DNA from 2 places in the Companilactobacillus allii genome. Region 2 is predicted to be linked to the other one. Evidence: predicted binding sites of a transcription regulator. Region 2 holds the regulator's gene; the other holds the start of a gene.
What was found. Region 2 encodes Rex, which represses fermentation and respiration genes when NADH is low (regulators of the CRP and FNR family bind a similar motif). Its sites were predicted from a motif close to TTGTGAANTANTTCACAA; they were not measured.

Region 1: adhE (bifunctional acetaldehyde-CoA/alcohol dehydrogenase) is a predicted target of Rex. The motif match lies at 2,236-2,253, and genes of this name have one in related genera.

What each region holds. Positions count from the first base shown of each region.
Region 1 is NZ_CP019323.1:1,521,429-1,525,654, forward strand. Features, by position in the region: gene BTM29_RS07370 (acetate/propionate family kinase) at 1-12, shown strand, start outside; gene BTM29_RS07375 (oleate hydratase) at 189-1,865, shown strand; gene adhE (bifunctional acetaldehyde-CoA/alcohol dehydrogenase) at 2,283-4,226, shown strand, end outside.
Region 2 is NZ_CP019323.1:50,245-54,470, reverse strand. Features, by position in the region: gene BTM29_RS00260 (ABC-F family ATP-binding cassette domain-containing protein) at 1-1,315, opposite strand, end outside; gene BTM29_RS00255 (redox-sensing transcriptional repressor Rex) at 1,453-2,112, shown strand; gene manA (mannose-6-phosphate isomerase, class I) at 2,133-3,101, shown strand; gene BTM29_RS00245 (alpha/beta fold hydrolase) at 3,169-3,981, shown strand; gene BTM29_RS00240 (cation:dicarboxylate symporter family transporter) at 4,054-4,226, shown strand, end outside.

The DNA.
Region 1 (4,226 bases), 1.0 Mb from region 2:
TTAACAAAATAATATTAAAGACTGGTATTTACGAAAGTGAATGCCGGCCTTTTTATTATCAATTATCAATAATTAAATTATATATTTATCACTTTTTAGCGTAATTTCTAAGAAAGCCTTTACATTTGTAAGCAAACTAGCTATATTAAAGTTGTAGAGAGTAACAATTCAAAACGGAGGTTGTAAATATGACAAGAAAAGCTTATATGATTGGTACTGGTATTGGTAACTTGGCTGCAGGTCTTTATTTAATTCGTGATGGTGGTTTCAAAGGAGACCAAATTACCATGATGGGACTAGAAACCCATGGTGCAAACGATGGTGATACTGTTGAATCGTTTGAAGATGAATATGGTAATCAAGCTTTATCTAACAATAAAGGATTCTTGGCCAAAGGTGGTCGTATGCTTAATGAAGAGACATATGAAAACCTTTGGGATCTATTACGTTCTGTTCCATCATTGGATAACCCTGGTCAAACAGTCACAGATGATATTCTTAACTTTGATCACGCACATCCAACACATGACGTTGGTCGTTTGATGGATTATGACGGACCTCGTATAAAGAATAATAAAGATAATTACAGACATATGCAATTTAATAATAAAGACAGAGCATTGTTGTCTAAGTTAATGATGACGCCTGAAAAAGACGAACAGTCTTTGAATAATATTAGTATTGCGGAATACTTTGCTAGCACACCACATTTTTTTACAACAAACTTCTGGTACATGTGGCAAACAACTTTCGCATTCAAACGTGCAAGTTCAGCTATGGAATTGCGTCGTTATATGAATCGTATGATTCTTGAGTTTAGCCGTATCAATACTTTGGAAGGTGTAACAAGATCACCTTATAATCAATACGAAAGTATCATTGTTCCAATGCGCAAATATCTAGAAGATCGCGGAGTAACCTTCATTAATAATCGTAAGGTAACTGATTTCGAGTTTAAAGATACACCGCTTCAAGATGATATTATTGTTACTGGTTTGAAGTATGAAGAAGTTGATAATGATAATAAAGAAGGGCACATTGATATTGATGAGAACGATTTAGTCTTTGATACTAATGGTTCAATCACTGACAGTTCATCAATTGGTGACTACAACACACCTGTTACTGAGAATATGGAGTACGCCCCAAGTGCAATGCTTTGGAAGAAGGCTGCTGAGAAGTTCTATTCATTGGGTAATCCTGATAAGTTCTTTGATGATCGTACTCAAAGTGAGTGGATGAGTTTTACTATTACTACAAACAATCACTATTTGTTGAATCAAATCACACGTATCACTCAACAAGAACCAGGTAATGCCTTGAATACATGGATAAATAGTACACCATTGATGTCACTAGTTATTCACCATCAACCACACTTTAAGGCACAAAAACCTAATGAGTCAGTATTCTGGGGATATTTCATGTATCCACGTAGAAATGGTGATTATGTTCAAAAACCAGTTATCGAAATGACGGGTGAAGAAATGCTCCAAGAACTATTAGGTCAATTGGCTGCAGTTGATCCAAGTAAGGATAATATTAAGGATCATACAGAAGAGATCATGGATAGTATTGTGAACGTTATTCCAGTTCATATGCCATATGCAAGTGCGTTATTCAATCAAAGAGCTGTAGGTGATCGTCCTGATGTAGTTCCAAAGCACAGTAAGAACTTAGCATTCATCAGTCAATTCTGTGAACAACCATTTGATATGGTATTTACAGAACAATATTCATTTAGAGCAGCACAAAGAGCAGTGTATACATTCTTAGGAATTCCTCTAACAGAAATGACACAAATGCATCACTATGAAAAGGATCCAAAGGTTATGGCACGTGCTGTTAAGACAATGTTTAGATAAAATAGAATAATTATGTTTTTGATAGTAATTTAAAAATTCTGGTTAAAGATTAAATTCTTTAGCCAGAATTTTTTTGCTTTGATATATCACAAATTGTAAAGTCGAGTAATTTATATTTTTGTGCTTTTGTGAAGTAAGTTATCAAGACTGATCAGTGTGCAAGTAGTATCTATTGACTTTATTTTCACAAAGTTCACATGACTTTTTATGAAAGACAAACTTGTTTTATATGTAAGCGTTTACATGAATAGATGTTGATATATCAACACATAATACCGAAAAAATGTACATTTTGAAAATAATTATGATTTTTAGCTGAAAACCATTGCCATATTTTCAAACAATGCTAAGATAGAACGTGAAATAGATAACGTGAATTAATTAACAAAATATGTTTCTGTCTTGGAGGTATTTTAAATGTTAAAGAGTTCTAATAAAGATACAAAACAAAATGATGTAGGTCCAGTTATTAATGAAATGGTTGTAAAAGCCCAAAAGGCTTTGAACATTATGGACAGTTATACACAAGAACAAGTTGATCACATCGTTCATCATATGGCGATTGCTGGATTGAATGCCAGTTTGAAGTTGGCAAAGTTGGCACATGAAGAAACTGGTCGTGGTGTTACAGAGGACAAAGTTATCAAGAATATGTTCGCAACTGAGGAGATCTGGCACTCGATCAAGCGTGATAAGACTGTTGGTATCATTGAAGATGACAAGGAACATCGTTTGATAAAGGTTGCCGAACCACTAGGTGTATTAGCGGGTGTAACACCTGTAACAAATCCTACTTCTACAACAATGTTCAAATCATTAATTGCCTTAAAAACACGCAATCCAATTATATTTGGATTCCATCCACAAGCTCAAAAATCATCAGTTGCCGCAGCAAAAGTAATGCTAGAAGCTGCAGTAGATGCGGGTGCACCAGAGAATGTGATCCAATGGATCGATAAGCCAAGTATTGAAGCTACTTCAGCATTGATGAATCATCCAGATGTTGCTAGTGTACTTGCTACTGGGGGACCTGGTATGGTCAAGGCTGCTTATTCAACGGGTAAACCAGCACTTGGTGTTGGTCCTGGTAATGGTCCAGCATATATTGAAAAGACAGCAAATATAAAACGTGCAGTAAATGATATCGTATTATCCAAGACATTTGATAATGGTATGGTTTGTGCTTCAGAGAATAGTGCCATTGTTGATCAAGATATTTATAACGAAGTTAAGGAACAATTAGAAAAGAACAAAGTTTACTTTATTAAAAAGGCTGATCATAAAGCATTGGCAGACGCAATGTTCAGACCAGAAGGCGGTGTCAAAGGACCTATAGCTGGTAAATCAGCAGTTGAGATTGCTAAATTGGCTGGTATAAAAGTTCCAGATGATACTAAAGTTATTGGTGTTGAAATCACAGGAATTGGACCAAGTGAGCCATTGTCAGCTGAGAAACTTTCACCTGTTTTATCTGTATTCAAGTCTAAGGATCACAAGGACGCTTTTGATAAAGCCGACAAATTATTACACTTTGGAGGATTAGGTCATACGGTTGCCATTCATACTATGGATGAAGATCTAGCCACTGAATTTGGTGTCAAGATGAAGGCTAGTCGTGTGCTAGTTAACACACCTGCTGCCATTGGTGGTATCGGTAATTTGTATAATGAAATGATTCCTTCATTGACATTGGGTACAGGATCATGGGGGAAGAATTCAGTTTCACATAACGTTTCATCATTTGATTTGCTTAATATTAAGACAATCGCAAGACGGAGAAACAATATGCAATGGATTAAACAACCTCGTGTTTACTTTGAAAAAACTTCAGTACGTTATCTAGAAGATCTAGAAGGAATGAGTCGTGCCTTTATTGTTTGTGACCCAGTTATGGTTCAATTGGGATATGTTAATACAATTGTTGATGAATTGAAGCGTAGCAAGACAAATGTTGAATATTCAATGTTTTCAGATGTTGACTCTAAAGTTACTACTGACATGGTTCAACGTGGTGTTACACAAATGAAATTATTTAAACCAGATACGATCATTGCACTTGGTGGTGGCACAACAATGGATGCCGCAAAAGATATGTGGCTATTTTATGAACACCCAGATGTTGACTTATTTGGTGCTAAGCAAGGATTCATTGATATTAGAAAGCGTACATACAAATTCCCTAAGCCTGAAAAGACTCAATTTGTAGCTATTCCTACAACGTTTGGTACTGGATCAGAAGTTACACCATTTACTTCAATAATTGATTCTAAGACAAATATTAAATATCCAATAGCTGATTATTCATTAACACCGGATGTAGCGATTGTAGATTCACAATTTGTTGAAACAATGCCAAAGGAT
Region 2 (4,226 bases):
ATACATCATCACCACTAAAAAGAAAAGATCCAAGGACATTTCTTATGACTTGTTCATCTAGTCTAGGATATCTATCCCAAATTTCGTGTAGCACGTCTTTTTTTGGATCCAAGTTAGTTAGGTTCTGATCATAGTATCCAACTTGAACATTAGCACCAAATTGAAACTCACCTTTGATCATAGGAATCTGTCCTAAGATAGACTTCAAAAGGGTGGATTTACCGATACCATTAGGTCCAATAATACCAACACGTTCACCTTTTTTAACATCTAGGTTAATTGGTTCTGACATGATTTGATCAGCATCATAACCAATAGCAGCATCTTTGATCAATAAAACATCGTTACCACTTTCCTTATCAATCTGAAATGAGAAATGAACAGAGCCTTGATCAGAGTCAGGACGATCCATTATGTCCATTTTTTCTAGCTTCTTGCGACGACTTTGAGCCATTTTGGTCGTTGACGCACGCACGATATTCTTTTGAATATATTCCTCAGTCTTTTTGATTTCGGCTTGTTGTTCTTCGTAGTGTTTCCACTCAACGTCTTGATTCTTCTTCTTTTCTTTTAGATAGAAGGTGTAATTACCTGAATAATGTGTTGAAGAATGATGATTGATCTCTACAATTTCAGTTACTACCTTATCCAAGAAATATTGATCATGCGAAATAATCACTAGTGCACCACGATAACCTTTTAGATAACCTTCAAGCCATTCAACAGTATCAATATCCAAATGGTTTGTTGGTTCATCTAGTAACAAGATATCATGATGTTCTAGTAGCATTTTGGCCATGGCAAGACGAGATCTTTCACCACCGGATAAAGTAGAGATACGTTCTTTCCACACATCTTCTTCAAATCCGAATCCTTTGAGGACACTTCTTATTTCTGATTGATATCCGTAACCATTTTCCTGACGGAAAGTGTTTTGAAGTTGATCGTATTGTTTTAGGATTTGGTCATAGTCGTCAACGGTGTTATCTGCCAATTTATTCTCTAATTGGTGCATTTGTTTTTCTTGGACTTTTAAGTAGTCGAAGACTTTTTCCATTTCATCAAAAATAATATTGTCACTATCGAGGCCTGAATCCTGTGCCAAATAGCCGATATTAGTATTTTTTTTCAGCGCAATATTCCCACTGTTATAATTTTCTTGGTCAGAAATTATTTTGAGTAGGGTAGATTTACCTACACCATTTCGACCAACTAGGCCTATTCTACTGTTATCTTGAATCTCGAAGCTAACATTAGAAAAAAGTTTTTTTGTTCCAAAATTCTTAGTTATGCTCTGGGCTTGTAATAAAATCACGGTATAAACTCCTTTATATATTCACAATTTTATCATTAATTAGAAATTTCTGCCTTTTATGTCGTAAGATGTTGCGTTTTCATCCATTTTTATTTACTATAATAGTTAGTGAAACGATGAACACATGGTGGGATAATATGACAAAAACAACAGTACCAAACGCAACGATAAAACGTTTACCAATATATTATCGATACTTTCAGTTCTTAAAGGACGAAGGTACCAAGAAAATATCCTCAGGCGAATTGTCTGAAGGAGTAAAAATTGACAGTGCAACTATAAGACGTGACTTCTCATATCTTGGTGCACTTGGCAAGAGAGGATACGGCTACGATGTTAATAATTTGGTAGCTTTCTTTAAGAAACTTTTGAATCAAGACAAGAGAACAAACGTTGCCTTGGTCGGAGTTGGTAATTTAGGGAATGCCTTGTTGAATTATAACTTCTCGAGAACTAATAATGTTCGAATTGCCGCAGCATTTGACATTGATGAATCAATCGTTGGAACTGTTAAGAGCGGTGTTCCTGTTTATCATGTTAATGAACTAAAGGAACAACTCAATGTTCAACAGATCGATGTCTGTATTTTGACAGTATCTTCTAATGCTGCCCAAACAACAGCAGATTTGCTAGCTGATGCTGGTGTTAAAGGAATCTTGAATTTCACGCCGGTTATTATCAATGTGCCTAATTCAATTCGTGTACATTACGTTGATTTGGCTAATGAATTACAAACATTGATATTTTTCTTAGATCGTGACAAGTCATTAGAACAAGAGAACGAAGATAAAGAATAATTTTTTGGGAGGATATTTGCATGAGTGAACCATTATTTTTGAAACCTGTTTTTCATAATAAAATTTGGGGTGGTAGAAAGCTTGAAACAAAGTTTGGCTACAAGATACCTGATGGTGATATTGGTGAATGTTGGGCTATTTCTGGACATCCACATGGTAGATCCCTCGTAGAGAACGGTGAGTTCTCTGGTGAGTTCGTTGATGATCTATGGAATAACCATAGTGAATTATTTGGTAATCCAAAAGGTAAGGTCTTTCCTTTGCTTACAAAGATCTTGGATGCTGAAGCTAGTTTGTCAGTTCAAGTACATCCAGACAATGATTATGCATGGGAACATGAACATGAATTAGGTAAGACAGAATGCTGGTACATCATTGATGCTGAACCAGGTTCATATTTAATTTATGGACATAATGCAAAGAACAAAGAAGAACTAGATACAATGATTGAATCAGGTGATTGGGATCATTTATTAAGAAAAGTACCAGTTAAAACCGGTGATTTCTATTTTGTGCCTAGTGGTACAGTTCATGCCTTGAATAAAGGAATTATGGCACTAGAGACACAACAAAGTAGTGATACAACATATCGTTTGTATGATTATGATCGTGTTGAAAAGAGTACTGGTAAGAAACGTGAACTACACATTAAACAATCTGAAGATACAATTACAGTTCCACACGTTGATCCAAAGCTAGATATCGTAACAAAGACTGAAGGAAAGAATACATTCACTACATTTGTACAGCCTCCAGTTTCACCATATTTTGCTGTATATCGTTGGGAAATCAAAGAGCCAGTTACTTTGAGACATAATATTGGCAAGTACACATTGATCTCTGTTATTAGTGGTGAAGGTAAGATTACTGTTGATGGCAAAGATTATGATTTGAATAAAGGTGTGCATTTGATCGTACCTGCAACAGTTGATTCATGGACATTAGATGGTGATTTGAACATTATTGCTTCTGAATCAGGCGAAGAATAGAGAAAACATCTCACAATGTGGGGTGCTTTTTTTTGTCTAAAATCAACTTTGCGGTAAAATATTTAACATGCAAATTAAAATAAAAAATACAAACCTAAACTACAAGATTTATGGATCCGGCAAGCCAATTTATTTCTTCCACGGGATGAGTCTGGATTCTACTAGTCTTGAAGTAGTATACGAACCACTGTTTAAAAACAAAAATTATCAAAGAATATATTTGGACTTACCTGGATTAGGAGATTCACAGGATGTTCATGAAGTTAATTCTTCTGATGACGTTTTGGAATTAGTAATAGAATTTATTAAGCAAATATCGGGTGAGAAAAAGGTAGCGATTATTGGTCACTCTTATGGTGGATATATTTGTCTTGGACTCTTAGCAAAAATTCCAGACCAAATTAAAGCCGCATTTATTACTTGTCCGGTGATTCATGCAAACAAAGCAGATAGGAAAGTGTCCGTTCATAAAAACATCTTTTTAGAAGATGTCAAAATTGGCAAGAACGCTGATAAATATCAGGATTTTGTTAAAGGGAATGTTGTGATCAACCAAGATGCTTGGGAGACTTATCAAGCAACTGTCATACCAGGTTTGGCAAAATATAATCGACCATTTTGGGATAAGATTAAAAGTGAAAAGAAATATCAGTTTTCATTTGAAGATGAATTACCGCTTACATTATCTGGCTTACAGTCTAAAACTACGATTTTGTTAGGTAAAAATGATTACATAGTCGGTTATCAAGAACAACTGCGGCTATTGAACTCACACAACAATATTCAAGAATTGATTTTAAATGATGCTGGGCATAATTTATTAACGGATATTTCTGAAGATTTAAATTTTTATTTTAATAAATTTCTGAAAATATATTAATATTTCTCTAATATGATTAAATTTAAGAAAAAAACTGCTATAATAATAACCAGGTTTTAAGGGGGCATTAAAGTGCAAAAGCAAAAATTTTTTCGGCTTAGTTTAGGATGGCAAATTATTATTGGATTAGTTCTAGGTATCATTTTGGGACAGGTCTTTTATCATAATAAAGGTGCCATTACAGTCATGCAAAATATCGGTACAATGTTCATTTCATTGATTCAAATGATCGTTTTGCCAATCGT